DNA from 2 places in the Desulforamulus ruminis DSM 2154 genome. Region 1 is predicted to be linked to the other one. Evidence: riboswitches for the same ligand, from Rfam matches in the RefSeq annotation. Region 1 holds a riboswitch; the other holds the start of a gene.

Region 1 (13,560 bases):
TCTCGGCATCAAGATGCCTTGCGGTACCCTACATTTAAAATTGGTTCAGGCCACGGTGTCTCATGCCAATATTCTTTCCATTGACACTTCCGAGGCTGAAAAAATGCCCGGCGTTTATAAAGTAATTACCCATAAGGATGTAATCGGGAAAAACCGCATTACCGGTCTGATTACCTTCCCCACCAACAAGGGCGATGGTTGGGACAGACCTATCCTGTGCGATGAAAAGGTCTTCCAGTTTGGCGATGCCATCGCCATTGTGGCCGCAGACACCGAGGAAAACGCCCAGGCGGCGGTGGAAAAGGTAAAGGTCGAGCTTGAAATCCTGCCGGCTTATATGAGTGCCCCGGCAGCCATGGCGGACGATGCCATTGAGATTCACCCCGGCACGCCCAACGTCTATTTTGAACAAAAGATCGCTAAGGGCGAGGACACCAAAGAATACATGGAAAAAGCCGCCTATGTGGTGGAAGGCGAAAACTTTTATGTAGGACGTCAGCCTCACCTGCCCATTGAGCCGGATGTTGGACTGGCTTATTTCGATGAAGAAGGTCGCTTGACCATCCATTCCAAGAGTATCGGTCTGGGCCTGCATGCGGCCATGATTGCGCCCGGCATTGGTATTGAACTGGAGAAATTAAGAATGATCCAGAATCCTGCCGGCGGTACCTTCGGCTACAAATTCAGTCCCACCATCGAAGCCTTGCTGGGGGTTGCCGCTCTGGCCACGGGCAAACCCGTCTACCTGAACTTCAATTACTACCAGCAAATTACCTATACCGGTAAGCGGTCACCTTTCTTTATGAACCTGAAATACGGTGCGGATAAAGACGGCAAGATTTTGGCCATGGAAAGTGAATGGACGGTAGACCATGGTCCCTACTCGGAGTTCGGGGATCTGCTGACCCTGCGGGGAGCCCAGTTCATTGGCGCCGGCTACGGCATACCCAATATTCGCGGTATTGGCCGCACGGTCTGCACCAACCATGCCTGGGGTTCCGCCTTCCGTGGCTACGGTTCACCCCAAAGCTTGTTTGCTTCCGAGTTGCTGATGGATATGCTGGCGGAGAAAATGGGGATGGATCCCCTGGAACTGCGCTACAAAAATGTTTACCGTCCCGGAGATACCCAGCCCAGCGGCAGCCCTCCGGAAGTATTTAGCCTGCCGGAACTGATTGATACCATTCGGCCCAAGTATCTGGAGGCCAAGGAAAGAGCGAAAAAGGAATCTACCCCCGAGAAGAAACGGGGTGTCGGGGTGTCCATCGGCGTATACGGCTGCGGTTTGGATGGCCCCGATGGCGCGGAAGCCTGGGCCGAACTGACCAAGGAAGGCGTCACCATCTTTACCTGCTGGCATGATCATGGCCAAGGAGCGGATATCGGTTGCCTGTCTACCGCCCATGAGGCCTTGCGGCCGGCGGGCATTAAGCCGCAAGACATCAAATTGGTACTAAATGATACCGGAGTTTGCCCGGACGGTGGTCCGGCCGGCGGCAGCCGTTCCCAGGTTCTGGTAGGCAATGCCATTAAAGCCAGTTGCGATCTGCTGGTGGCAGCCATGAAGAAAGCCGACGGCACTTATAAAACCTATGATGAGATGGTCGCTGAAGGAACTCCGCTGAAATATGTAGGAAAGTGGGCCGCTCCCTGCAAAGAATGTGATGAAAACGCTCAAGGCAATCCCTTCCCCACCTACATGTACGGTGTATTCCTGGCTGAGGTTGAAGTGGATACCAAGACCGGTAAAACTCAGGTGGTGAAAATGACGCTGGCCGCGGACCCGGGTAAGATCGGCAACAAGCTGGCTGTGGACGGCCAGATTTACGGCGGACTGGCCCAGGGCATTGGTTTAGCCCTTAGTGAGGATTTTGAAGATCTGAAGAAACATACCACCATGGCCAACTGCGGTATCCCTTATATTAAGGATATTCCCGACGCCCTTGAGATTCTCTATGTAGAAACTCCCAGGGAATTGGGACCCCATGGAGCCTCCGGAGTGGGTGAATTGCCGTTAACCTCTCCTCATGTGGCCATTACCAACGCCATTTACAATGCCTGCGGGGTACGCATTACCCAACTTCCGGCTTTGCCCGAGAAGGTGCTGGCGGGGTTGAATGCTCTTAAATAAAGGTTAAAAATAATCATCTATACTAAATGATTTAAAGGATACAAATGCAAAATAAGGCTTCCGCTGCGCCAATAGGCTTGGCGGAAGCCAAGTTTTCTTTTTTAGTTTTCTGCGAGAGAGAAGATGAATGGGGTGGGGGAGTATGGAACAAAAGGAACTGAGGGAACTGGAGGACAAGTGTATTCAGGAACATCCCCCGGCTTGCACCGCCGCCTGTCCGATTCATGTGGACGCCAGGAGTTTTATAGCCCAAATGGCTAAAGGGGATTTTATTGCGGCTTATAAAATTATGCAAAAAACCATGCCTTTTCCCGGTATCCTGAGCAGAATCTGCGACCACCCCTGTCAGGATTTCTGTAAGCGCAAGGAGGCTGGAGATCCTATAGCCATTGCTGCTCTGGAAAAGGCCTGCGTTCAAATTACTGACGCCGGCCCCGCCAAAATGATGGCGCTGCCCAAGAAAAATAAGAAGGTAGCGGTTGCGGGGTCCGGTTTAAGCGGTTTAACCGTAGCCTTTGACCTGGCTAAAAAGGGCTATTGGGTGGTTATTTTTGAAGCCGGGGAGCGCCTGGGGGGCCGTCTGTGGGAAATTTCCGAGGACTACCTGCCGCCTCAAGTCATTACCGATGAATTGGCGATTTTAAATAAACTGGGTGTGGAAGTCCTTTTAAATAAAGAGGTTGGCAAAGATATTGCGCTGACCACCCTGTGTAAGGAATATGATGCCGTTTACCTGGGTTTAGGGGCCGAAGGGCATTCCTTTGATTTGCAAAGCGATGACCAGGGAAAAATTGAGGTGGACCCGGTCACCTTTGCCACCAGCCGGGAGGGGGTTTTTGCCGGCGGCGGACTGCGGGCCGCCGGGGAACGCTATTCCCCCGTTGGATCGGTGGCCGACGGAAGGCGGGCCGCCATCTCCATAGACCGCTATTTACAGGGGGTATCCCTTACTGCCTCCCGGGATCATGAAGGTCCCTTTACCACCCGCCTGTACACCAATGTGGGGGGGGTAGAACCGCTGGCGGCGGTTCCCATGGTCCACCCGGGGCAGTTTTACACCCGGCACGAAGCCATGCAGGAAGCCGATCGCTGTCTGCAGTGCCAATGCCTGGAGTGTGTCAAAGTTTGCGACTATTTGGCTCACTATAAAGGTTATCCTAAAAGATATCTGCGGGAGATTTACAATAACGAATCCATTGTTAAAGGGATACATCATGCCAATAAAATGATTAATTCCTGCAGCTTGTGCGGACTCTGCGCCGAGGTCTGCCCTCAGGGATTGAATATGGGAGAAGTGATTAAAAGCGCCCGGGAGAGAATGGTGGCAAGGGGTAAAATGCCTCCTTCGGCCCATGATTTTCCCCTGCGGGATATGGAGTTCAGCAACAGCAAGAAATTTGCTCTGACCCGAAACCAGCCCGGCACAGGGAGCAGCCGGTACCTGTTTTTTCCCGGCTGTCAGTTGAGCGCCTCTTCTCCGGATCATATGGAGAAGGTTTATACTTATCTGGGGGAAAAGCTTGACGGTGGAGTGGGACTTATGCTGCGATGCTGCGGTGCTCCGGCGGAATGGGTCGGCCAAAAGGACCTTTTTCAGGCCGGTATACAGGAAATTGTAAAGCAATGGCAGGAAATGGATAGACCCCGGGTGATTGTAGCCTGTTCCAGTTGCTATCATATCTATAAGACTTATTTGCCGGAAATCAATCTTCTGTCCCTGTGGGAGATCTATCACGAATTCGGGCTGCCGGAGTTACCGGACAGGGATTTTGGCCGTCTGGCCATCCATGACGCCTGTACCACCAGACACGAAAAGACCATTCATGACAGTGTCCGAGGGCTTTTGCAGCAGATGAACTGCCCAATCGAAGAGCTACCCCTAAGCCGGGAAACGGCCCAGTGCTGCGGTTTTGGAGGCCTCATGGCCTTTGCCAATCCTGAACTGGCCAAAGAGGTAACCCAACGGGTCACGGAAGAAAGCGATGCGGACTATGTTACCTACTGTGCCATGTGTAGGGACCGGTTTGCCGCCAGAGGCAAGCCCGCGCTGCATCTGCTGGATTTAATTTATGGCGGGGATGCAAAGGATCCGTCCCTGCGCCAAGGACCAAGCTATTCCCAAAGGCGGGAAAACCGGGCCCGATTAAAAAATAAACTGCTGAAAGAGGTATGGAGAGAGACCGTGGCCGAGGAAAAAGGATACCAGACCATTCCATTAATCATTTCCGAAAAGATTCGAGAGCTCATGGAAGATAGACTGATTTTAGTTGAAGATCTTCAGCGAGTCATTGAGTTCGCAGAACGGACAGGCAAGAAAATGTATCACCACCAAACCGGTCATTTTCTGGCCTACTACAAGCCGGTCAGTGTTACTTACTGGGTGGAATACACTCCCCGGAAAGATGGCTTTGTGGTCCATAATACCTATTGTCATAGAATGGAGATTATGGAGGAAGCGGAAGCATGAAGCAGGTACAGAATCAACCGGAGCAAAAGAACTGGGAATGTGTGAAATGCGGGGTGTTCATGGAGCGGGGCAAAGTGAATATCAGCTATATGGGCAGCCAATTCCCCGTGGAACTGTTGAAGTGCCCTAAATGCGGCCTTGTTTTCATACCCGAAGAACTGGTACTGGGAAAGATGGCCGAGGTGGAGAAATCCTTGGAGGATAAATAGCTGGACCCTGGGGGGAGGAGAAATCATGTTCACTGGGGAGAAATGCCGAGTTTATGAAGGCAGTGCCCTGCGCCAGGCCACCGGGGAAATCATTCGCCCCGGGGGATTTACCTTAACGGACCGGGCCGTTGGCTTCTGTGATTTTCGCCCCGGAGCCTCTGTACTGGACGTGGGTTGCGGCACCGGCGCCACGGTGGAGCACTTAATAAACCAATATCAGCTTAAGGCCGCCGGGGTTGATCCATCGGCGCTGCTGCTGGAACTTGGGCGGCGGCGAAACCCGGAGCTGTCTTTGATACAGGCCCAGGGGGAAAGTTTGCCCTTCCGGACTGGAGAAATGGAGGGCATTTTTGCCGAGTGTACACTATCGGTAATGGAGGATGTGGAACAGACTTTGCGGGAGTGTCACCGTGTTTTGCAGTCTGAAGGGTGGTTGATTGTAACGGATGTTTATGCCCGCCATGCGGAAGTCATCGGGGACTTGCGCAGTCTGCCTCTGGCCAGTTGCCTGACCGGAGCCATGTCCCGCCAGGGAGTGGAGGAAAAACTTCATCAGGCGGGCTTTCAAAGGGTCCTATGGGAAGATCATTCTCAAGTATTGAAAGATTTGGTCATCCAGTTAATTATGACCCACGGTTCCCTGGAGAACTTTTGGAGTAAAGCCAGTTCCGGAACAGCGGATGGCCGGTGGCTGCAACAGGTGATCGCAAAATCCAAACCGGGGTATTTCTTATTAATTGCCCGCAAGAAGGGGGAGGGGCCTCATGTCTGAACAAATGTTTCGCATGTTTGAACTGGCGCAACAGGGCTTTTACTGCAGCCAGATTTTGCTGTTGTTGGGCCTGGAAGCCCAGGGTAAGGATAATCCGGATTTAATCAGAGCCATGTCCGGTTTAGCAGGGGGGTTGGGTTTTTCCGGCCAGACCTGCGGGGCTCTGACCGGCGGCGCCTGTTTACTGGGGTTATATGCCGGCAAAGGAACGCCCGGGGAAAATGAGCATCCCCGTTTTCAAATCATGGTGAATGAATTGGTGGACTGGTTTAAGGAAGAAGTGGGAAGTTCCTGTGGAGGAATTAACTGCGAGGATATTTTAGGTGAAGATCTTCAGTATAAAGTGGTGTCGGTTCAATGCGGCAATATTGTGAGCAGCACCTATGAAAAGGTCCGGGAGATTCTAATCAATAACGAAATTGATTTCGACGAGGCCCGGGAATGAGGGGTGAAGGAACTTCCCTGGACCGCACCGAAAGTCTTTGTCCCCGGTGCCTTAAAAGGATCCCCGCGGAGAAGGTGATGCGGGGGGACAAAATCTATCTGGTCAAAAGCTGTCCCGAGCATGGCTCCTTTGAAGCGATACTCTGGCGCGGGCAGCCGGACTATCTCTCCTGGATCAGACCGAAAGTTCCTTCCCAGCCCAAAATTTGTTTTACCCAGGTGGAAAAGGGATGTCCCTTTGACTGCGGTCTTTGTCCCGGACACCGGCAGCATAGCTGTACGGTTTTGCTGGAGGTAACCCAGCGCTGCAATCTCACCTGCCCTCTTTGTTTTGCCGATGCGGGCCGTGAACCGGCCCGAGATCCCAGTCTGGAAAAGATCGGGGACTGGTATAAAACCATTCTGGCAGCCGGCGGGCCCTATAACCTTCAACTGTCCGGGGGAGAACCCACCTTAAGGGATGATCTGCCCGAGATTATCGACCTAGGGCGTTCCATGGGCTATTCTTTTATTCAGCTTAACACCAACGGTTTACGTTTAGCTGCGGAGGCCGCCTATGTTAAAAAGCTGAAGGATGCCGGATTAACCTCGGTATTTCTGCAATTTGACGGGACTGAGGACGATATTTACCAAAAATTAAGAGGCAGGCCCCTGGTTAAAGAAAAAATGCTGGCCATTAAACATTGTGCCGAGTACAACCTGGGAGTGATTCTGGTGCCAACTTTAGTGCCGGGGGTCAATGTCCATAATATAGGGGCCATTATTGAACGGGCCCTGGATTATCTGCCCATTGTGCGGGGTGTGCATTTCCAGCCGGTCAGCTATTTCGGGCGCTACCCCAAAGCGCCCGGAGAGGAAGACCGCATTACCATTCCCGAGGTGATCCGGGAAATTGCCGGGCAGAGCAAAGGACGTATCAAGACGGAGAATTTTAAACCGCCGGGATGCGAAAATTCCCTTTGTTCCTTCCACGGCAACTTTGTACTGATGCCGGGGGGGGAACTCCGGTCCTGGTCCAAACATGTGGCCAAGAGCTGCTGCGGCAAGCCGGAAATAGCTGAAGAGGGGGCCAGGAAAGCCCGGAACTTTGTCGCTGCACACTGGTCCGCGCCCCGGGTGACCACCGTTGCCAATGTTGGCGGCCATGAGGAAGGTTTTGCCCTGTGGGATGCTTTCCTGGAGCGGATCCGCACGCACTCCTTCAGTATTTCCGGCATGGCTTTTCAGGATGTTTGGAATCTGGACCTGGAACGGTTAAGGGACTGCTGCATTCATGTACTGTCTCCCCAGGGTAAACTGATCCCTTTCTGTGCCTACAATTTAACCGATCCTTTGGGGCGGCCTCTATACCGAGACAGGAGGTCCGGTCATGGAAATAACACCTTTACACCGTTGGATTGCTGATAAGATAGGGGTAACCGGGGCCCATTTAACCAAAGCAAGACTTGAAGCATACCAGCTTGGAAAATTACAGGAAACCCTTCAACTGGCTCGCAACCACAGCGTCTTTTACCGGAAATCCCTGGCCGGTTTGCCCGGGGAGAACATTTCCAGCCTGGCAGAGCTAACCCGACTGCCTTTCACCACGGCAGAGGACCTTCATCAAAACCCGCTGCAATTTCTTTGTGTTTCCCAGGATCAAATTGACCGGGTGGTGACCCTGCAGACTTCAGGAACTACCGGGGAGCCGAAAAGGCTGTACTTTACCCGGGAGGATCAAGGGCTGACCATCGATTTTTTTCAGCAGGGCATGTCCACCCTGGTGAACCCCGGGGACAAAGTGCTGATTCTGCTGCCGGGCGAACGGCCCGGCAGTGTTGGCGATCTGTTGGTAAGGGGGTTGCAGCAAATGGGAGCCAAAGGCATCCCCCACGGGCTGGTTCGGAAGCCGGGCCGAACCCTGGAGATCCTAAAAAAAGAAGAGATTGATGCTCTGGTGGGTATTCCCACCCAGGTGCTTTCCTTGGCCCGGTACCAGGAGCAGGGAGGCCGGTTGCCGGTTAAACTGAAGAGTGTCCTGTTAAGTACCGATCATGTTCCCCGGGCCATTATCCATGAACTGGAGCGTAGTTGGGGATGCCGGGTATTCAATCATTACGGGATGACGGAAATGGGCCTGGGGGGCGGAGTGGAGTGTGAGGCCCGGGCCGGCTGTCATCTAAGGGAAGCGGATCTTTATTTTGAAATCATTGATTCAAAGACTAAGGAGCCACTTCCCCAGGGGGAGACCGGTGAAATTGTTTTTACCACCCTGACCCGGAAAGGGATGCCCTTAATCCGCTATCGTACCGGCGATCAGGGCCGGTTTATTTCCGAGCCCTGTCCCTGCGGCACCTCTTTAAAAAGGTTGGAACTTGTGAAGGGCCGTCTGGAAGGCGAACGGCGGCTAACAGGTGGCGTCATAACCATGGAAGACCTAGATGAAGCGCTCTTTCCACTGGAAGACCTTACGGATTTCCAAGCGGTAATACTTCGTCAAGAAGGATCGGAAAAACTGCAAATTAAGGTTAAACTAGCGGCGGGGTGTAACCGTGATCTCCTGGAGGAGAAGATTTACCGGGCTTTGGAAACCATTCCCCTTATCAAGATGGCCCTGCAGCAGGGGAAGCTGGGAATTGTACCGGGAATTTTGGAGCAAGAGGGCTCCGGAGAAGTTCGGGCTGTAAAAAGGAGCATTATAGACAGGAGAGGATGGGAAGAAAGATGATGAAGAAGCTGTACCGGAGCGCTTGGCAACTTATAAAAAATGGGGAGTGTTTTGTGCAGGCCACCGTCTTAACCCAGTCAGGCTCCTCCCCAAGGACTGCCGGAGCGAAAATGATTGTCCGGCAGGATCAATCCATTGTAGGAACCATTGGCGGCGGCCTGGTGGAAGCCGAGGTTCAAAAAATGGCCCAGGATATTTTTGAGACAAAGGAATCCATCATTCGCCAGTTTAATCTCACAGGAGCCCAGTCCGGAGAAATGGGTATGATTTGCGGTGGCAAAATGGAAATCCTGGTGGAATACCTGGATGCGGCGGACCCCCTGCTGCACACCCTTTACCAGGACATTATCAAGGCCATTGAAACCGGGGAAAAGACGGTTTTAGTGACGCCTCTGTCCCAGAGAAAAAAGGATCAGGGGGCGGAAGCTTTTCTGATTAAAAACACCGGTTCCATCACCGGGCTTTTTAACGGCCCTGCTGCATGGCTGGAAAGGCTGGCGGGGGCGGCCAAGGGAAAATATCCCCGGGTGGTTGTCCTGGAAGAAAACCGTTTTTTATTGGAACCCATCAACACCTACGGCACGGTTTATATTTTTGGCGCCGGTCATGTATCCCAAAAACTGGCATTGCTCACCAGCATGGTGGATTTTGTAACCGTGATTTTGGATGATCGGGCGGCATTTGCCAACCGGGAACGTTTTCCAACCGCCGACCGTGTAGTGGTATTGGAAAACTTTGAACAGGCCTTTACAAACCTGGGGATTAATGAAGAAAGCTATGTGGTGATTGTGACCCGGGGACATGCCCATGATCAAACCGTATTGGCCCAGGCTTTAAAAACCACTGCCTGTTATATTGGTATGATCGGCAGCCAGAAGAAGCGGGATACCCTTTACCGGGCCTTAAAGAAGCAAGGGTTTTCCGCCGAGGAATTGGCCAAGGTCTATGCTCCCATTGGATTGGACATTGACGCGGAAACACCGGAGGAAATTGCCGTCAGTATAACCGCGGAGCTGATCAAAGTAAGGGCGGGGCAGAATTGACGGGCACTGCGGCGAACCTTGCCGCCCTGGTCTTGGCAGCGGGGTTTTCCAGCCGCATGGGCCGCTTAAAATCCCTGTTGCCTTTAGGCGAGGCTACAGTGATTGAAAGATCCATTGGGAGCTTTCTGGAGGCAGGCGTTCAGGACGTCCGGGTGGTACTGGGGCACCGGTCCGAGGAAATTGCCCGGGTACTGGAAGCATCCGGGGTAACCACAATTATGAACCATGAGTATGAAGAGGGGATGTATTCCTCCATAAGAGCTGCCGTCCGTAGTTTGGAACCGAAAGTGGAAGCCTTTTTTCTGCTGCCGGGGGATCTGCCGTTGGTGCGCTGGCAAACCGTGCAGCACCTAACTACGATTTTCGCAGAGAGCGGCAAAAGGATTATCTATCCCTGTTTTAATGGAGAGCGGGGTCATCCGCCCATTATTTCCACCCGCTATGCCCAGCATATTCTCTCCTGGCATGGGGAGGGAGGACTCAGAGCCCTGCTGAACCAATACGAAGATGACGCCCTGGATATTGAAATCGCAGACCCGGGGGTGCTGCTGGATATGGACACTCCGGAGGACTATCAAAGAGCGGTACAATGGTTTAAAAGGGGATATGTTCCTGCGGTTCAGGAATGTATGGATCTTTTAGAGGAATTAAAGGTTGACGGACGAATTGTGGAGCACGGCCGAGCGGTGGCACAGCTTGCCCGGAAATGGGCAATGATGTTGAACCAATGCGGGTGCAGGCTGAATCTTGACTTAATTCAAGCCGCGGGGCTGCTGCATGACCTGGCCAAAGGGAAGCCGGACCACGCCCGGGTGGGGGCCGATACACTCCGGGAACGAGGTTATCATGCGGTGGCTGAAATTGTTGCCGGGCATATGGACCTGGGACCGGAGGCGGATGCTGCCATTGATGAAAGAGCCATCCTTTTCTTAGCCGACAAAATGGTGCAAGGAGTCCGGAGGATCCCCCTGGAGGAACGGTTTCAGGAGAAGCAAAAACGGTTTGCCGCAGAACCGGAAATATTGAAGAATATAAACCGCAGATTAAATCATGCCCTTGCAATCAAAGCAAGAATTGAAAATCTTCTGGGTTTTACCATTGAAACCATGGAACCACGAGGATAAACAAAAGGGGATAAGCTATGGAACCCAGGCTAATTTATTTGATCCGCCACGGAATGATTGCTGTCAATGGCAGCAAACGTTTTATTGGACAGATTGACCTGCCCCTCAATGAAGAAGGAATCAATCAGGCCAAGCGTCTGCGGCAGGAACTAAGCTGTATCCGGTTCAGCAACATATACTGCAGTGACTTACAGCGTTCCGTACAGACGGCGGAAATCATTGCCGCCAAACATGGCCTCCAGCCTGTCATTTGCCCGGAACTGAGAGAGATCCGTTTGGGAGAATGGGAAGGCCGCTCCTTTGAAGAGATCAACCGGAAGTATCCGGAAGAGTTTAAAGCCCGGGGCAGAGACATTGTCAACTATCAACCTCCCGGAGGGGAAAGTTTTGCCCATTGCAACCAAAGGATTTTGGACAAGTTGGAGGAAATACTCGGTTCCACCTCAGGAAATATTTTAATTACAGGGCATGCCGGGGTGAACCGGTTAATTCTCTGCCGGGTGATGGGAATGCCTATACAAAACCTTTTTCGTGTCTGCCAGGATTACGGTTGTTTAAATTTAATTCTCTACGGAAATTTTGGTTATCGGCTAAAAAAACTAAATCAGGTATACAGGATGATTCCTGTTTAAAGAGATTAAGAGGGATTTAAGCTTTTATGTAGAATAATCTTAGTTATAGTTCGATAATTATTTGATAGAAATAGCGTTCTAAAGATTTACTTTACCATCCTCTTAGGGACGTACATATGATCATGAATCTGAAGTATACAAAATAATACGCTGACTTTTATTGACGATGGGTGTTGATTTGTATATCTTTATAAAAAAGGGCTGTGTGGTTGTTAACTGCCGGCTATCTTCCGAGTTGCTGTTCCTAAAGCACTTCTTTTGTGCCATGGAACGGTATACCGGGGCAATGAGCGGCCCAAAGGGTTTAAAAGGGAAACCTTTAAGCCTCCCTGATGGAAAGGAAGCAAAGAATTTTTTGTTAGCGTCAATGTAAGCCGCTGTTTTGACAGCGGTTTTTTGTTTTTATATCAGGCAGAGATCTTTTGTTGTGCAAATAACAGACGATAAGCAGGGAGAAAAAATGGAACAGCGGTTAATTTACATAATAAGAAACGGAGAGACCAATCCTAGAGGGAACGGGTTTTTTTTAGGTCAAACCGATTGGCCGTTAAGCGAAGAAGGGATAAAACAGGCGGAGCGTCTGCGGCAGGAACTGAGTTGCGTGCGTATTTCTCATATTTTCTGCAGTGATCTGCAGCGTTCTTTAAAAACAGCCCAAATGATTGCTGAAAAACAAAAAATAAACCCGGTGGCCCGCAAGGAGCTCCGGGAAATCAATCTTGGGGAATGGGATGGCCGCTCATTTGAAGAGATTAAAAGAAAATATCCTACAGAATTTAAAAATCGCGGCAAGGATATTGAAAACTACCGGCCTCCCGGGGGAGAAAGTTTTGCTGATTGCAGCCATCGGGCAGTGACGGCCTATCATGAAATTCTCAATGGGACCAAAGGGAATCTCGTCATTACAGGACATGCCGGAATTAACCGGGTGATACTGTGTCATCTGCTGGATATCCCCTTAAAGAGTTTGTTTAAAATTACCCAGGACTACGGCTGTTTGAATCTCATATGGTACGGAAGTTTTGGTTACCGGCTGAGGGTATTTAACCGCATATTCAGGCGGGTACCCTATTAATTAGTAGGGGGGATCATCGATGACAGCCCAAAATAAAATACAGTTGCAGCGGCCATGGTTCTCCGGAATGCGCTGATGGACATCAGAAAAATGTTTATGGAAAAGAACAGCGGCCTTGATATTGCCGTTGAATTCGGTCCTTCAGGAGTTTTAAGCAGAAACATTGAAAAGGGCCAGGCGGTAGATCTTTTTATCTCTGCGGGACAAAAAGAAATAGACCGGTTGGCAGATAAAGGGTTCATTCTGCCTGATTCCCGGAAAAGTCTGGTGGGCAATCAAATGGTGGTCATGCTGAAAAAGGGCTTGACCATGAATTATCTGGCCGATTTAACTACCGATCAATTTAGAAACATCGTCCTGCCCTTTCCAGATAAAGCGCCCTCCGGCAGATATGCCAAGGAGATGCTGATTCGCCTGGGTCTATGGGATGTCTTGACTGAAAAACAATATTTTGTTGATGACGTGAAACAGGTAGTTGAGGCCGTAGCCGGTGGAGAGGCCGATGCGGGATTTGCCTGGTATGCCGATATACAAGCAACACCCGGTTTGGACTATTATCGAATCCCCCAGGCCGCCTATGAGCCGGTTATGGTTACCGCAGCCCTCCCTTTATATGCTGAAAAAAATATTTCGGCTAAAAAGTTTTTGGAATATATTGCTTCGGAGGAAGGAATAATAACCCTTGAAAAGTATGGGTTTACCAGGCCGGAACAGGGGCAGGGCGCAAAAAGGCCCCATATCCTTTGGAAGTTCCTTACGCCCTCCTATGAGGACGATTTTGTAAATGCATTGCTTTAAATAAAGCGAAGGAGTGGTAAAAATGCAGCTCAGCACCCGCAATTTATTGAAGGGCCGGATTAAGACCATTAAATCCGATACGGTTTCCTCTGAAGTGGTTATGGACATCGGCGGTCCGGAGATCTGTGCCTTGATTACAACAGGGTCTGTCAACCGGA
Region 2 (17,858 bases), 130 kb from region 1:
GGTTTTTTTAATTCGCTTGGCAATCTCGGATAAGGTCCACTCCCAGCTTTTCTCCTCCCACTTGTCACTGTTGGGAGCGCGGTAAAGGGGTTTCGTAACCCGCTGTCTATTGGCTTCACGGTTCCTTTTTTTGTTTATAACCGTATTTCCTTCAATGATGCCATTTCCTTTAGGACAAATGGTGCCGGCATTAATCGGACTGTCCGCATATCCTTCACAAAAGACCAGACGACCCTCTTCGTTGGAATATAATAATAACCCACAGCCGCAGCCGCAAAAACAACATACAGAATAGGTTTCTTTTAATTTCCTTATTTTTGCAGGTAGTTTCTCCCCGGCAGTCCTGCTGTGAAATTCTTCGGCAGCGGCCGGACCGGCTGCCAGCGTTAGCCCGGCCGTTCCAAGACTAATATTTTTCAAAAAGTCACGCCTGCTTAGTCTCCTCATGAATGGGTTCCCCCCTTGATTATTGGGATTGTAACTGAGTTATTGTCCTTGCCGTTCCTCATCCCCCACTCCTTTCTATGCTTTTGTATATCCCGGGACAGATAAGGTTCTGTCCATTCTTTCAATGCAATAAAAATGCAAATTATTTAACTAGCACTAGAAAATATCTCGGATACAAAAATTAAAAATTGCTGATGTTAATTAAATTGTCCAAATATTTAAACGGTTTTAAATTAAACCGGCTCTGAAGCAAATTGGCAACCCCCGCTGCGTCATTAAGTTCAAAAACCGGTATACCGATGTTCCAGTGCATATCACTCACCACTGCGATTAACTCATCGGGAGTACACAAAAGTTCTGTTCCTCTCTCCAAACGACTGATTTCTATTTTGGGCTTATTCGATCTTTTATAACCTTCCGTAATAATAATATCGATATCACTACTAACCATCTGGGCAATTTGGTCCAGGGTTAATTCCTCCTGAACATTTCTAATCATGGCCATCTTTTCATAGGAGGATATCACTACGGTATCCGCCCCTGCTTTGGCATGGCGCCAGGTATCTTTTCCAGGCTTGTCAATATCAAATCCATGCACATCATGTTTAATGGTACAAACCTTGATATCCCTAAATTTCAACTCTTTAATCAGCTTTTCAATAAAGGTTGTTTTTCCGGCATCCGATTTTCCCACCACGGTAATGATAGGGATGTTCACCACAATTCACCTCCAGAATCATTTTTTAAATATTCAAAATTTAAAAAATAGAGATTGCCCCTTTACGAAACATAGTTTGGGGATAATAATATGGCTTTTACTTTTTCCCCAATATTTAACGGTCCGCTCCCTCCAGGTATATCAATCAGTGCATTGCAGTGCAGCATTGACTTTAAAGCTCCCGGACTTTGCGTCCCGCAGGGAACGGCATAATAACCACCGTTCTTCCAGCAAACTTTTGCTCTTAACATACGCCGCTGCTTGCTTTTCTTATTAAAGGACTCCTCCATGGTCGCCGTTACGTCGGGCAGAGCCACCTGCCGGGTGCCGCTGATGCTTTGCAGAACAGGCCTGATCAGCATATAGAAGGTAATCATGGCTGCAGCGGGATTTCCAGACAAGCCAATGATCAATCGCCCATTGTTCTCACCACAGACAATGGGTGTACCCGGTTTTATATTCACTTTCCAAAATAAAGTATTGGCACCACTGATTTGGATCGACTCTTTAACATAATCTCTTTTGCCTACCGATACCCCGCCAGTGGTTATTACCATATCGTTTTCCTTTAAGCAGTCGTTGATCAAAAAGGCAATATGATTCCTGTCATCAACGGTATTTCTATAAGGAACCGCCCTTCCCCCCGCTTCAGCTATCTGAGCGGAAATCGCATAAACATTGCTGTTGTATATTTTGCCTGGCAGCCTGGGCTCATCAATGCCAACCAGTTCATCTCCGATTGTCAAAACCGCTACTTTCGGCTTTTTAAAAACCTTCACCCTTTTTTTGCCCATCGATGCCAACAAACCGATTACAGCAGGAGTAATGGTCATTCCTTTGGCTAGTATTTTTTCCCCTTCAAGAACATCATCGCCCTTATTAATATAATTATCTCCCGGTCTAAGTGGGGAAAAGATCAAAACTTGATCTCCCACAAGCTGCGTGTCCTCTATTTTTATAACTGCGTTTGTTCCGGCGGGAAGCGGAGCGCCGGTTGCCACAGCAGCAGCTTCTCCATATATCAGGGGCTTTGACGGCATGTTCCCGGCAAAGATGTTCTGGCTTACTTTCAGTAATACCGGGGTTTCTTTACTGGCGGTGAATGTGTCTTCAGCCATAACAGCATACCCGTCCAAAGGAGACCGGTCAAAAGGAGGGAGTGGAAAACCGGCAACAACATTCTCATATAAAACTCGTCCCAAAGCGTCGATAATATCAACCTCATCGAAGCCAATGGGCTTTGTGTAGTTTAGTAAAATTGCTAATGCTTCTTCAAGAGGTATTTCCTTATACATTGTGGCTCCCCCATTTATTTTAGCTTCTCTCCTTTTAAATCCAGTTTAAAGCTATTGGTGGGTAATCCATAATCCATAAACAAATCAATCTTTTACTTGCCAAACTTCTAAAAGGATTTAGCATAACATTAAAGAATGTTCTTTCATAATCTCTTGTCACAAAACTTAAAATTTGTTAATATCAGTAAGAAAACATGTCAACATTTAATGATATAGATCATTCGCACGGCAGGCTTTCATCTGCCCTAATTTTTATGCTTCTATTTTTAGGGGTTTTGCAATAAATTTTCTTAAGCTTCCTTACCAAAACCCCCAATCCGCTCTCGCCCTCCTTTCTCCCGGTATCGAAGGACTGCCGCCGTCGATTCTAGGCAATAAAGTTATGGGAGCAGTTGGTATTTTTAACCTATTTATAGCTAGTTTAATGCTTCTGAGAAAGCAAGTCAATCATAATATGTTTCTGAGAATTATGATTATTGAAAAAATGTTTCTGAGAAGGAATGTACATGAATATTTCGCAGAGGTTTAAGTTAATAAGAGAAACTCTTGGTTTAACACAGACATTGATGGCTCAGGACTTAGGCATCGATAGAAGCCATGTTGGAAACATCGAAAACGCTTCTAAAAAAGCATCCGACTCTTTACTTAAACATATTTGTGCCCGGTATGGTGTCTCAGAATCATGGTTGAAGACTGGCGAAGGAGAAATGTTTACATCTCCTGAGGATAGAATGAAGAAATTGTTAGAACAGCTAAACAGCCAGCCCTCCGTTCATTCCTATTACAGCTTCTTGGTTGACCACCGGCTACCGTTGCAGGAAAGTCTGCCGCATCACCTGCAAATTCAGGCTGACTTGTTGGAGCAAAGAAAGGAAGCTATTCGAGAAGAGCTTGAGGTGCGGTTGGAAAAGCAAAAGCAGGCTACCGATATCTCGGCAGAAAATATATCATCTTTTGTCCAGCAGATCCTACCGGGTGAAGCGGACGAAAAAGAACTTGAAGAAATGAAAAACATCCTGGAAATTCTCTTTAACGCTAGCCCCTCTTATAGAGAGTGGGCTAAAATACAATTTAAATACGCCTTTCCGGAAACAATTCTCGCCCAAGCCCGGACTCAATTACAGCAGCAAAAACTAAAAAACGACAAAAAATAATACCTGATCCCGCAGTACACTTTAACCAAAAGAAGGCTCCGGTAATTAAAACGGAGCCTTCTTTTGGTCACTGTTATTAAAATAAAAGGTTCGATAATAAATTACAAACCCGAATAAGCCTTTCGTTCTCAGGTCCATTATGTCGTCGACCGGCAAAACTTAATTAACTAGTCTTGTACTGTTTTAATAAATTTACTAAACTATCCATGGTAGTATAAAAATCTTTCGTCAATGGTTTCTCTGAGGCATTGCAAACCAACTGGTTGGTCACGTTAATAATATTTTTGTTCAAAATATCATCATTGATTAGCGTGGCCATATCTGCAATGACTAAAGATAAGGTTAAAATGGCTTCTGTATCCTGAATCTCTGTTGTCATCATGTCGCCTCCGGCCGTAAAGTTATATCCCACACAAAAATTAAGGTTGGCGGGTGCCTTAAAGAAAGCAGCACAAACCAACCCTAGTAACAGGTGGAATGTTCTCCTTTCCAAAGGGAGGCTAACCCGTTTCCCGATTAACCCTTATACGGCCATAACACCATCACATTACGCATTAGGCACTATGGCTCGGAGAACGCTATAAATAGAAGAACCGCACACAAATGTGCGGTTACGGCATGGCTAAATAAACCTACCATCCTTTCCACACGGGAGGCACATCCGTTTCCAGATGAACCCTAACGGCCGGGGAACCATAATCTCATATCACAGGTTCAAAGGCTCGGAGGTAATATTAAGGAATTTTTTCATGTCTTACAATGAATTACTTTATATACGCATAATATAAGTTATACTTATTTCCATTATGGCAAAAAAAGACACATCTGGCAACAGTTATATTTTTTATATTGCCTGAAAAAAATAACAATTTTTGATTAGGATCGACAATTTATTTAAGCACCTTATAATCCGGCGGATAAAAGAGCAAAACAAAACCGAGTCTTCGCTGACTCGGTTTTGTTTTGCTCTAATTTACATCACAGCAGGTGGACTTTATCCCCTTAATCAATTCTTTCTCTACCATTGATAAATGGTGGCGATTGGACCATATAATGGCAATGGTAATATCCAGAGGGACATCACTAATGGGAACGGTTACGATCTCATTGGATCTGCCGTATTCCTCAGCCATAAATCTAGGAATAAAAGCGGCACAATCCCGGTGTAGCAGTACCTTTTCCAACATTTCCAAATTATCTACCCGAAATAAAACGTCAAGATCGCCGTGCTTCCTTAAGATACTGGATATCCCGCAATTGGTTACATACTCTGTATTGTATAAAACAATTGGCTGGGACATGGCTTCCTTCAGGGTAATGGATTCTTTGCCTGAAATGGGGCTTTGTTTTCCGACAATTAATACCAGTTCATCTACAAATAGTTCTCTTAGCTTGACGTCTTTTGCCTGTATAAGCTCATCGGTTTTTAAAATCACACCAAAATCTGCTTTACCCGATTGGATATCCCGAAGTATATTATTGGACTCGCCCACTTTTATAAATATGTTTACTTTGGGGTGATTGTATTTAAAATTCGTAAGAACCTCCGGCATAATGGTAATATTGACGCCTGGCTCCACCGCTATTGAAATATTGCCATTCAGTTCCAGGTCGTTGCTTTTAGCAATTTGCTTAATTTCCTCAACACTTTCAATGATTTCTTTGGCCTTCTGAATAATGGTTTCTCCTATTTCAGTGGGAGAAACGCCATGATTGGTTCTTTTTAATAGATGAACCCCTAATTCATCTTCCAGCTTACTTATGGCCGCACTTAACGCCGGCTGCGAAATATGCGCCCGTTCGGCAGCCAGGGAAATTGTCTTTGATTGGTATATCTCAACAAGATAATAGAGTTGTTCTAAACGCATCTCATCACCCCAATTCTAAAAAACATATTTTAAAAAGCATACTATATCTGCCCTATGAATGAAAGTTCCTTTTGTTCTTTCAAAATGTCGGAATATTATTTGGCAGCCGTCCATGGGATTTTTTGAATTCTAATATTATTATACCCCGGGAGGATGTCTTTTTATATGGAAGGTTTTTTGCTGTATTCCGGTACCTCTTCTGTTTCTGTTTGTAATATGATAATCCCCGCAATAATACTGGCACTGCCCAGCAATTGTACGGCTGAAAGTTTTTCACTTAAAATTAGCCAAGCAAACCCGATGGTAAAGGCCAGTTCAATGGTGCTGATGATGGATGTCCGGCTCGCTCCTAACTTTGCCAAGCCCATTAAATAAAGAGTTAAGGCCAGAACCGTACAAAAGACCGCCGACCCTAAACCCACTAAAAATTGGGGGAGAGTCAATGGACTGGTAAACATGGTTACCGGAGGGAAAATCAGCACCACAAATAAGGAGCAAATCGTCGTAATGCATGCAATCACCGTAACGGGGTCTATTTCCCTGCTGATTTTTTGACCTCTGATGATATATATAGCAAACATCAAGGCTCCCATCAGCCCGCAAGCAATCCCTTGCCAGTTTAAATCAAAGTCTTGGCTAAATAGATTAATCACCATTAAGCAGCCCAGGATCACCAAACCCAATGATATAAGGCGTTTCACGGATAATTTTTCATGGTAATAAAGGGTCATAATCAATAGGACGATGGCCGGATAAGCGTAAAATAACATACTGGCTACAGCAGCCAACATATATTTGGTAGCCAATATGTAAAATACCGCACTTGCAAAATAAATAACTGCCTGTACGGCCAGAGTGCCCAAACAGGGCTTTAGGGATGCCCATTGAATCTTTTTGGTGGCAACGGCAAGGGTCATCAGAATCGCTGCCGATATAAAAAAACGCATAGCCAAAAGTGTGTCCGTCGTAACCTGCATGTGATACCCCAGTTTATAAAAAACCGGAAGAAGGGCTGAAGCTATGGCAGACAAAATTACATAAAGATAGCCTTTTAATGGCACTCCAGAACCCACCCTTACATGAAAAGTATGGATAAAACCCCCTGGAACCCAGGAGGTTTTATCTCAGCCATTTATTCTTCGTTCAAACCAACGCTTCAATTTCTTGCTTTACTTTAAGCCCGCCAATTAATTTCCCGGCATGTCTTTCTCCGGTCTTTATAATGGGGAGCAGTAACATGGATAAACATTTTTTTTTATGCTTTAGCCGGGGCCGCTTCTTCCGCTGCTTCAACGGCAATTTCCTCCAGAGATTTACCGGCAGTACGCTCGCCCCAAATACCGGTAACCACAGCTACAATCAGGAACATGGCGCCAATGACACCGAACAATACACCGTAGCCAAATTGTTTGAAGATAATGGGCACCAACAGCATGGCAGCGGAAGTCATAATCCGCCCTAAGCTGTAAATGAAGCCGGTGGCGCTGTTCCGAATATGGGTGGGATAGGCTTCGGCCAGGTAAGACCACATCAGTACAAACACGCCGTCCATCAATACCCTTACAGCAAATCCCACAAAGACAATTATCAGGGGAGCTTTGATCGTACCGAAAACAATGGTTAATAACCCTACCGCCACGCTATAGACAACAATGGGAACCTTTCTGCCGCCTTTATCGGTAAAGAAAGCGGCGATATAGTTACCAATGGGGCTTCCAAAGGATACTAGGGCGCTCATCCACAGGGCGTCTTCCATGGTAAATCCATACTCGTTTAGTAAAGTAGGCATCCAGCCGAAGAAGATAAAATATCCTACGGTGATAAAGATAACCATATTGGTAAGCACAGTGGTTTTCTTAAGATACTTTTTGCCAAACACCTCTTTAATCATGGCGAGGCCGCTGGTTTCTTGGGCTTTTTCTGCATTAGTATCCTTATGAGCCGCGATCTCGACACTCATATCCACTTTAACATCCGGTACAAAATGTTGAATTACTTTTTCCGCCTCTTCATATCTTCCCTGGGTGATCAGCCACCGGGGTGATTCTTTTAACCATTTGGTACCCAAGTATAGAATAATGAACCCGGATCCGCCAATGTAAAACACATGGCGCCAACCATCCGGGCTGGCCGGAATGAGGATCTGAGCAATCTGACCCAGCAGCGGAATGCTTAACAAACCGGTAGCCAGGGAAATGGCCTGCCATTTCCCTCTGGAGGCGGCCGGCAGTATTTCTACAATGTAAACCATGGCAACGACAACCATTGATAAGACACCGAAACCGGTCATTGTTCTAGCTACCATAAATATTTCTTTATTGGGAGACAGACCATTTAAAATGGAGAAAGTAGAAAAAATGATAACAGAAAATAAGAATGTCTTTTTACGTCCATACTTATCCGAAGCCCAGCCGCCGAACCAGCAGCCAAAAAGCATACCGACAAAGGTTACTGAGTTAACAACTCCGATCCACTCCATGGACACTCCCCAGTGCTTTGTAAGCGCCGGAGCTACAAAGGAAAAGGTGAATAAATCCATTTGATCAAAGGCATAGGCTAGTGCCAGTAAGATTAAAAATTTAACATGTTCTTTACCCATTTTGGCATTGTCCATATAACTGTTGCCACTGGTGGAATTGCTAATTCCTCCTGCCATATAACGACCTCCTCATTATTATCATGCCACGGAACAATCCATTTCACCTCTGTATATCTTATTACGTTCAGTCACTCCTCCTTTGTCCAAATCAGACCCAGCCGACAACGTATCGGTCGTGCATCTGACTCTTTTCGACACTTTCTACTATTGTGTAAGTTCTTACCTTCACTAATTACTTTAATTATAAAAATTATGTTAATTGCTGTACAATACTTGGTGATTATACCCCGTATAAGCAAAACAAATATACGTTAATCCTGTTTATTCAATTTTTACAAATAAAACATAAGATTTTCCTTTTTACGACATTTCTTTATGGCATAAAATATGAAATGTCCGGTGACCTTGGCTGGTCACCGGACATGGGCAGGGACCCCACTGTTAAGACTTTATAAAGTAAATTTTTCAACCATTTGATTTAGATGATTGGCCATTTGATTGAGTTGTTCATTGGCAGCGGATATTTCCTCCATGGCAGCCGTTTGTTCCTCTGTCGTGGCAGAAACATTTTGAATCCCTGCAGCCACCTGTTCCGCTGCAGATGCAACACCTTGAATTTGTTTTACCAGTAATTCAATGGAATCAGTAATTCCCTTAAAATTGTTGCCCACTTCCTCTACAACCAGGACCCCTTCTTTTACCTGCTTACTTCCCTCGGTCATGGCCTCCACCGCTTTCTGGGACTCCAATTGAACCTGATGAATGATTTCAGTAATGTCCTTGGCGGCGTTGGCGGATTGTTCGGCCAGTTTCCTTACCTCATCGGCAACCACCGCAAAGCCCCGGCCGTGCTCTCCTGCGCGGGCTGCCTCTATGGCTGCATTCAAGGCCAGTAAATTGGTTTGTTCCGCTATATTGGTGATTAAATATACAATTTTATTAACATGATTTAATGTTTCCGCCAGTTCTTCTACCACTCGGGCAGCATCTTTATTGGAACAGGAGATTGTTTCCATTTGACCGGTGATTCTCTCAACACCGCCGGAACCTTGTTCCGCCTCCTTGGAAACCTTTTCGGACAAATCTGCCGCCTCCTGTATGTTACTGGCCACCTGCTCGATGGTAGCGGCGATTTCGCTGACGGTGGCTGCAGTCTCCGATGAGCCTGCGGAAGTCTGTTGGGATTGGTTGGCCAATTGTTTAGCGGACTCACTTAAATCCACGGAAGAAACCTGTAAGCCTTGAATTACCTCCTTAAGGTTTTCCCTCATACTGTTTAAGGAATCGATCAAGACACCATTTTCGTCACTTCGTTTCATCTCTATGGGTTTTACCTTCAGGTTTCCTTTGGAAATTTCACGGGCAAACTCTGCGGAAGCGATGATTGGTTTGGATATCTTATTGGAAATCACCACAGCCATGAAAACAATTCCCACTAAAAGTATCATTAACAATAAAAATAGATTTTTTGCCATAGTGCCGAATTTATCCATTAATTCCGCCTTTTCCACAATGGCCATGAATTTCCAGCCCGTCTCCCCGGAGGTATAAATATTGACAAAACAATCTTTGTTGTCAATGGTTGCTTCAAAATCTCCTGTGTTCATTTTCAGAGCAGCACTTAATTTTTCATTTTTTAGATCCTTTAAATTTTTGCCGTTCATTTCAGGCTTTTTAGGATGTGCGATAATGGTTCCTTCATCGTCTGTCACCATAATGTAGCCGGTCTTTTCAATTTTTATATTTTTAATCATATCGGTTATACTTTCCAGGCTTACATCCAATCCCTGAACGCCCACAACCTGGCCGGTGGAATCGGTAATGGTGGTTACCGTGCTAACCAGAAAAACCTGATCTGCGGGGAAAAAATAAGGTTTTGTCCGGGTGACCTGCCCTTTATTTTCCATGGCGGTATTGTAAAAGAGTTTTACTCTGGGATCATATTGGCTCATTATTTTTCCATCGGGCCATTGAGTATACGCGCCATCAACGGTGGCCAGATATACATAAGCGGTCTTGGGATGGGATTCCGCAAAGGTTGAGTAAATATTGTAGATCTCTTTCTCCAAGCCGCTGCTTAAAGAAGGCGTCATTTGGATGAGTCCGTCCGCTCCTCCCGGGTTATCCAAGTAAGAGGTTATGGTGGTATCGGCCCTTTTCACGGTATCGTTGATGGAGAAAAATTTACAGTTCTCACTAACACTTTGAAAAAAAATACTAATGGCATTGTTTACCTGTAAAATTTGTTTATTGGTGTTATTAATAAACTCCTGTTGAACGATTTTGGATGAATATTGTGCCAGATAAATGGTGGATGCAATGGCGGGAACCAAGGCCACGGCTAATAAAATGATTATCAGTTTATTCTTAATCGTAAAAAAATTTCTCATATGTATAACCCCTTCCAGCTACCTTTTAATCCTCTTGGCTTTCCCTAATAACCTAAGGACAAAAGCCCCCTGCCCCGGGCTTTTGTCCTTAGGTTTTGTCACAGGCCTAAATGCGGGTATTCTTTATTTACTTAAATATTTCATCCTGCCGGAACCATACTACGTTATTTTATAGGACTGTTTTAACTCTCCCCATTCATTTTGTTCAACCAATTGCAGCGTTCTAAACTTCATGGGCATTGACTCATGATTCCCCTCCTCCCTATTTATTCCGTAAATCAACTAGTACCTTAGGGTTGCCAATAATAATAACCGTCCCAAATAATATAATCACCACACCCATGATCAGATTAGGATATTCCCTTTTACAGGATCATTTGTTGCGCATTTAACCCATTGATCCTAGTTCCTTAACTGGAATATTACAAAACCTCCCGGAAGTGTCCAGGAGGCTTTATCCTATCCGCAACGGATTTTACCCAAGTTTAAAACCAATTCAATTTTTATTAATGATGCTGTCGATGGTTTCCATAATCTCTTCCTTTTCATGCAAGCCGCCAATACGATCCTTGAATTCATTTTCTTTAAAAATCAATAACTGGGGAATCCCTCTTAATTGAAAGCGTCTGTGCAGCTCGGCATATTTATCTACGTCTACATAATAAATATTTAGCCTGCCCGCATAATACTCAACAAAATCTTCCATAATGGGCAGCAGCTCTTTACAAATGTTGCATCTTTCCGCAGCAAAAAACACCAGCGAGGGAGTATCGCTATCAAAGGTACAGGCATCAAAATTTTCAATGGTTAATCGTTGGAATGTTTCATAACCCATTGATTCACCCCCTGCTTCACGGGCCTTGATCAGATTAGCCGCCGCATTGCGTATGTTATTATCTTCACTATGTAAATTATAGAAATTACATAGGATAATGTAAAATACATCATGCTTATACCCGGTATAAGAGATAATTGTCAAAAAGATTTTATAGCTTCTCCACCATAAGCAATTGAGCGAAATTTAACTATAAACCATACAACTGCCGGTCTTTTTCTCTACCTGTCATTCTCTTAGAATCAGCCATAACCTTTGAAGTACTTTTTTGATTAAGCTGGCGAATCAGTTTATCCAGCCTTTTTTGGTAGCTCTCCACCCGTTGATTGCCTTCGCCGCAATCTTTGGCAATATCCCTCAGACGCTCTCTTCCCAGCTCTATACGCAATTCCAAAAGTTTTCTATCGGACATCCTGTTCACCTCATTTTTTATAATTTAGGCCTTGTAATCGTTCGTTCTTGCACAAACAAAAATTTATACACATTATAAAAACATCCGGGTCCTTTGTAAAATAGTTCATGTTTATAGGGTTATAAAGAATAGCTATGTCCAAATGGCCAAATTACAAAAAATCCTTTATTTAAAGGGTCTCCAGTATTCATTTTTCGAGGCCCGGGAAAATAAAAAAACGGCAGAAGAGCGAGCTCCCCCTCTCTTCCGCCGTTAAAAGTTGCAGCTTTACTTAAAAGCTTTTACCAGACTGTAATAGGAGACAAAACCATAGAAACCGAATAAATCCTGATCATCAATTGGGCCCAATATTTTCTCCGGTTTTCCATTTTCCACCTCGATACTCCAAAGAACATTATCCTTCATATACAAAAGATGTTTTCCATCCTTGGACCAGAAGGGTTGAAAAACCCCTTTTCCCGCCGTCTCCAAAGCCCGGGCGTCAGACCCATCGGCATTGGCAATATAAAGGGTGCGTGAATCCACCCATTTGGCAATATCCTCGGTCTTTTCAAATCCCCACACACCGCTGCCAAGGTCTTTGGCGGCAACAAAAGCGATCTTTTTACCGTCCGGTGAGAATTGAGGATCCAATGCAACGCAGCCCTTGGGGTTGGGTATATTTTGAACCTTTCCTGTCTTAGGATCCACAAGGGCCAGGTTCTTGTTGGACCAGACAATGCGGTCCCCCCCGGCCACGGTCAGCAATTGTCCCTGGGGCGAAAAGGACTGCCATTGCCGGTAGGTTAACCCGCTGGTCAACGCTCTGGGCTCCTTTTCATCCAATTGGAGGCTCCATAGTTCCAGACCGTCTGCCGCCACAGAAGCCCCACGGGAAGGGTTAAACCAATACAGCAGTCCCTTGCCGTCCGGCTGCCAGCCCACTAATTGAATGCCGGCATTTGTTTCCAGATATTTGTTTGTTTTGCCATCCGCCACAGTCACAATATAAAGGACATCCTTCCTGTTGTCTAGATCGGGATCCTCTAAAGAAAGGGTGATATTATAGGCGATGGACTTCCCGTCCGGGGACCAACTGAAACTGGGATATCCGCTGGATACCGGAACCAGCCGGCGGGGTTCCCCCTCTGTGGGCACCAGCCAAAGACCATCTTCAGCACTTACCGCCAGAACATTGTCCCCAGGAGACCAGGAAAACCTCTCCGGCATCACCGATTCGGGCAATCCCTGGACCTGATGGGCCTGGGTGCCGTCCCTGCGTACCAACCAGAGAGGACCGGTCATGGAACTTGCATCGCTTATCCGGATAAAAGCCAGCCACTCACCATCATGGGACCAAGCGGGTTGATAGGCTTTGCCGGCTTCCGTCAGTTGTTTTACCTCTCCGGTACTGCCATCCAGCGCGTACAGCAGATCCTTCCAAATAAAGGCAAGCAGCCCTTGATCTTTAAAAGCCGCAGGATTTACATCCGGAGCCTCCATATTGGAAGGGGCTTTTGGCTTATCTTTGGATTGTGCCTGGGCTATTGAGTTAAATTGATTGAAAAAAGGGAGTTGCAAAGGTCGGTTTAACCAGATCACCGCAGCAATCAGGCACGCGGCTGCCACTCCTAGAATGATGGGGCGGGTCAATGGGCTCTTTTTCATCATTACTCAACCTCCTTACTCCAGTTATAACACATTCATTTTGCAATCCTGTTACAAAATGTTAAGAAGTTGTTACAAATTTTGATCCGGCGGGGAAATTTCCGGGATAATTAGGCGAACGGTCAGACCCTTTCCCGGAGGAGACGCAAACTCCAGCCTGCCGTTGTGCAGGCGGAGGATATCCTTAACAATGGACAGTCCAAGGCCGGAGCCCCCGGAACTCCGTTCCCTGGCAGTGGATGGACGAAAGAAGCGGGTTCCCAACCGGGTTAAAACCTCCATGGGCACCCCTTTTCCTGAATCCTCAATAACCACATGCACCTGGCCTTGTTTTATCTCGGTTTGTATACCGATGCGGCCGCCTGTAGGCGTGTAGTAGACCGCATTGCCGAGAACATTCACCAAAGCCTGGTGCAGCCAGTCCGGGTCCCCCTCAATCCAGGCTTCTCCCGCTTCTTTCATTTCTAATTTAACTTGACGTTCTGCAGCCAGAGGCTTCATGACCCAGAGGGCCTCTTCCAAGAGGCTGCCGGCCTTTATGGGCACCGGTATTATTTGAAGCTCCGGGTTATCCAGCTTGGCCAGCAGCAGCAGACTGCCCACTAAACGGCCCAGTCTTTCCGTCTGGCGAACAAAGGCCTCCAATTCTCCGGTTTGGGGGGATGAGTTCTGCTGCATGCCCTCGGCCAGGGCCTGCAGGGAAGCCAGGGGAGTCCGAAGTTCATGGGCCGCGTCCGCTATAAAAGCGCGCCTTTGCTCATCCAATTGGGCAATCCGGGCGGCCATGTCATTAAAAGTTTCTGCTAGGCAGATCATCTCCCGGCTGCCGGCAGCAGGAACCGACTGGTGCAGTTCTCCGGCCCGGATACGCCCGATGGCCCGGGTCAGCCTTTCCAGGGGACTGGACAATGAATTGGCCAGAAACAATCCCATGGCGGTGACCAGGATGGAGCATACCCCCCCGAGCAGCCAAAGCCGCTGCTGTAACTGAACGTATTGCTGCCGCAGGGCCGAAAGGTCCTGTACCAGGATAAGGCGCCCCGAAGATTTGCCGGCAATTTTTAAAGGCGCCGATGTGTAAGCAGCCCAGCTTTTCCCGGTATCATAAATCTCCGCTTTCTTGACCTCCGGATCCTTGAGTTGAGAGGGCAGGGGAAAAGCCTGACCGCTTAAACCGGCCTCGCCATAGCCATCCACCCGAACCCGATCGTCCGGGCCCAACCATAAAACCCGCCCTCCGGCGGCCATCCCCAACTGCTTAGCAGACTGGGCCGGATCCGAGGATAAGGTAAGAGAATGAGCAAAGGCGTCGGTGATTCCGTTTATGGCGGAAAGAGCCTTTTCCTGCTGGGAGGTTAAAGCAATGGTCATGGACGTCTTCACCGCCATGCCGGTCAGTAACGCGGTAACAAGGATGGCCATCACCGCATAGCTTATCCCCAAACGCCAGCGAAGGCTGGTAAAATTTATCACTCTATCCCTGAGCCAAAACATAGCCTACACCAAACCTTGTTAAAATAATTGTGGGATTGGCAGGGTCCGCCTCTATTTTGCGGCGCAGTCTGCGCACATGCACATCCACGGTGCGCAGGTCTCCCGGAAAATCGTAACCCCAGACGGTTTCCAGCAGGGCCATCCGTGAAAATACCTGTCCCGGATGGCGGGCAAAATGAATCAGCAGAGCAAGTTCGGTGGGGGTTAGGGTGGCCTGCCGTCCCTCTACCATAACAACTTGTTCGTTTAAATGAATGCAAACCCGGCCCTTTCCTACGGTTAAAGTGGAACCCTGGTACTGCCGCCGGGTTCGGCGCAGTATGGACCGGATACGGGCTACCAGTTCCCGGCTGTTAAAGGGCTTTGTTACATAGTCATCAGCCCCAAACTCCAGCCCTAAAATTTTGTCAATGCTGTCATCCCGGGCCGTCAGCATGATGATCGGCACATCGGAAATTTTGCGCAGCTCGCCGCAGACCTCCAGCCCGTCTTTAACGGGAAGCATCAAATCCAAAATCACCAGATCCGGCAGGGCTTTTCTAAATACAGCCAGAGCCTCCCCGCCATCCCCGGCAGAGACCACCCTAAAACCGGCCTCGGTCAAGGTGTTGCTAAGGCCGGTTACCAAATCGGTCTCGTCGTCTACCAGAAGCACCAGAGGTCTCGTCCCTTCCGGTTGAATTAATTGGTTCTTTCCCATACTTTACCGGACTCCTTTATATCCATTAACCCTATAATCATCCGTCCTTCAGGGTTCTGGTCATTCATTCAGCCTAGTGTTGCCGGACCAGGCATTTTGTTCGGTTAATCGCTGTCCCTTCATTATAACACCCGGCAGGCAGGTAAACCCATCATCCAGATAATGGTTACCACTAGCCGATGTTTCTAGTTGGTAAAATGTTTCGACATAAGTAATTCTGTATTTTGATAATCCCGGCTTGAGATTTATTTACTTCTATGGTGAAGGAAAAAGCCTATCCAAAAACAAATTTAATAGGACAAGACTATTTTTAAGGAGATAATTTTAAATGTCACAACCCATAGAAAAGCCACACCCTTTTAAGATCTGGATGCTGGCCATCCGCCCCAAAACCCTGCCTGCGGCCATGGGACCGGTGGTGGTCGGCACCTCCCTGGCTGTTGGCGACTCTGTTTTCGCTTTCCTGCCGGCCTTAGCCGCCCTGCTGGTATCACTGCTCCTGCAGATCGGATCCAACCTGGCCAACGATGTCTTTGATTTTAAAAAGGGGAAGGATACAGAGGAAAGAACCGGCCCCCTGCGGGTGACTCAGGCGGGACTCTTAACCCCCCGCCAGGTCATGTCCGGCATGGGCGTGGTGTTTGTTCTTGCCTTTATCCTGGGAATATATCTTACCTGGGTCGGCGGCTGGGTCATCCTGGCTCTGGGGATCGCCGCCATTGTCTCGGCCGTCGCCTACACCGGCGGGCCTTTTCCTCTGGGCTACCATGGGTTAGGAGAATTGTTTGTCTTTATCTTCTTTGGCCCGGTGGCAGTCTGCGGCACGTATTACGTTCAAGCCGGAAATGTCAGCCCCGCTGCCTGGTGGGCATCCCTCCCGGTGGGATTTTTAATCACAGCCATTTTGGTAGTTAACAATTACCGTGATTTACCCCAGGATAAAAAAACCGGTAAAAAAACCCTGGCCGTTCGCCTGGGTCCAACCGGCGCCCGGCTGGAATTCTACCTCTTACTGGCGGCCTCCTTTGCCGTGCCTCTAGTCATGTGGCAGCAAGGTATTGCCTCCGCCCGCATCCTCTGTGCCTGGTTGTCCTTACCCTTTGTACTGCCGCTCATTCATGATATCCGGACAAAAAAGGGGCGGCCCCTAAATGCCACCCTCGCCGGAACCGCCCGCTTATCATTGATTTATAGTATTTTCTTCTCTGCCGGTTATTTTTTTGAGAAACTTATGTAATGTCAGTCCTGTTTGGATCAATAAATTTTGTTGGATATTAGGCACCCGCCTGACTGCCAATACCCTTTTCATAGATGTGCCGAATAATCACATCAATCTCCGGGTCTTTGATGGTTAAATCCTTAATCTCATACTTCTGGGAAATCTGATGGATTAATTGGGAGGCGGTCACCTCATCCCGATTAAACCGCAACCACTTGCGGTTCCCTTCTTGTTTTATTACTTCCGTTCCAGCTATGACAAAACCGGAGTTCTCTCCTTCCAGATCAACGATTAAAACCCGGTCTTTGCCGAACCTCTCTTTAATCTTGGACAGCTCCCCGTCATAGATCACCCGCCCGTTATCAATTAAAATCATCCGCTTACATAGTTTTTCAATATCGGACATGTCATGGGTGGTCAGGATCACGGTAACGCCCCGCTCCCGGTTAATTTCCTTGATAATGGTCCGCATTCGCTCCTTCGCCACCACATCCAAGCCGATGGTGGGCTCATCCAGAAAAAGAATTACCGGGTCGTGCAGCAGGGAGGCGGCAATGTCCGCCCTCATCCGTTGGCCCAGGGACAGTTGGCGCACAGGGGTGTGCAGGAACTCTCCCAGACCCAGGATGTCGGAAAAGGTAGTCATGTTTTGCCGGTAACGTTGATCGGAAATTTGGAACACCTGCTTTAACAGTTCAAAGGATTCGATGGTGGGCAGGTCCCACCAAAGCTGTGTCCGCTGGCCAAAGACCACCCCGATTTGCCGGGCGTTTTTCTGCCGTTCCTTAAAGGGAATCACGCCATTCACCCGGATATCGCCGGAGGTAGGCACCAGAATGCCCGTAAGCATCTTAATGGTGGTGGATTTGCCCGCCCCGTTGGGACCAACGTAGCCTACCACTTCTCCTTGCTTCACTGCAAAGGAAATGTCCTGCACCGCCATTTTAGTGGTATATTCCCGATGGAAAAGACTCCGCAGGGCCCCTCCCAAACCCTCTTGCCGTTTAGCAATTTGATACTGTTTATAAAGATGGTTAACTTCAATTATGCTCATAGCTGCCTCCCGCTTTATGAACCCGC

The links. A riboswitch is a leader RNA that binds a small molecule or an ion and turns the genes downstream of it on or off. The one in region 1 is predicted to bind molybdenum cofactor.
Region 2: linked by a shared signal. The riboswitch ahead of DESRU_RS02145 (hypothetical protein) and the one ahead of cobC (alpha-ribazole phosphatase) in region 1 are both predicted to bind molybdenum cofactor.

The regions. Positions count from the first base shown of each region.
Region 1 covers NC_015589.1:537,390-550,949, forward strand. The annotation lists gene DESRU_RS02650 (molybdopterin-dependent aldehyde oxidoreductase) at 1-2,131, shown strand, start outside; gene DESRU_RS02655 (pyridine nucleotide-disulfide oxidoreductase/dicluster-binding protein) at 2,274-4,598, shown strand; gene DESRU_RS02660 (DVU_1557 family redox protein) at 4,595-4,807, shown strand; gene trsM (DVU_1556 family methyltransferase) at 4,833-5,579, shown strand; gene DESRU_RS02670 (DVU_1555 family C-GCAxxG-C-C protein) at 5,572-6,024, shown strand; gene trsS (radical SAM (seleno)protein TrsS) at 6,021-7,427, shown strand; gene DESRU_RS02680 (DVU_1553 family AMP-dependent CoA ligase) at 7,393-8,730, shown strand; gene DESRU_RS02685 (XdhC family aldehyde oxidoreductase maturation factor) at 8,727-9,773, shown strand; gene DESRU_RS02690 (DVU_1551 family NTP transferase) at 9,770-10,897, shown strand; gene cobC (alpha-ribazole phosphatase) at 10,915-11,529, shown strand; molybdenum cofactor riboswitch at 11,746-11,888, shown strand; gene cobC (alpha-ribazole phosphatase) at 11,957-12,604, shown strand; partial or broken gene modA (molybdate ABC transporter substrate-binding protein) at 12,656-13,402, shown strand; gene DESRU_RS02710 (TOBE domain-containing protein) at 13,425-13,560, shown strand, end outside.
Region 2 covers NC_015589.1:405,712-423,569, reverse strand. The annotation lists gene fdnG (formate dehydrogenase-N subunit alpha) at 1-447, opposite strand, end outside; gene mobB (molybdopterin-guanine dinucleotide biosynthesis protein B) at 629-1,168, opposite strand; gene DESRU_RS02155 (molybdopterin molybdotransferase MoeA) at 1,228-2,460, opposite strand; gene DESRU_RS19680 (helix-turn-helix domain-containing protein) at 2,967-3,614, shown strand; gene DESRU_RS02145 (hypothetical protein) at 3,778-3,996, opposite strand; molybdenum cofactor riboswitch at 4,081-4,200, opposite strand; molybdenum cofactor riboswitch at 4,236-4,354, opposite strand; gene DESRU_RS02140 (LysR family transcriptional regulator) at 4,583-5,482, opposite strand; gene DESRU_RS02135 (DMT family transporter) at 5,644-6,543, opposite strand; gene DESRU_RS02130 (MFS transporter) at 6,738-8,138, opposite strand; gene DESRU_RS02125 (methyl-accepting chemotaxis protein) at 8,531-10,471, opposite strand; gene DESRU_RS19675 (thioredoxin family protein) at 10,968-11,306, opposite strand; gene DESRU_RS02115 (hypothetical protein) at 11,497-11,718, opposite strand; gene DESRU_RS02110 (PD40 domain-containing protein) at 11,986-13,368, opposite strand; gene DESRU_RS02105 (sensor histidine kinase) at 13,438-14,838, opposite strand; gene DESRU_RS02100 (response regulator transcription factor) at 14,840-15,559, opposite strand; gene DESRU_RS02095 (1,4-dihydroxy-2-naphthoate polyprenyltransferase) at 15,888-16,796, shown strand; gene DESRU_RS02090 (ABC transporter ATP-binding protein) at 16,834-17,832, opposite strand; gene DESRU_RS02085 (ABC transporter permease) at 17,847-17,858, opposite strand, start outside.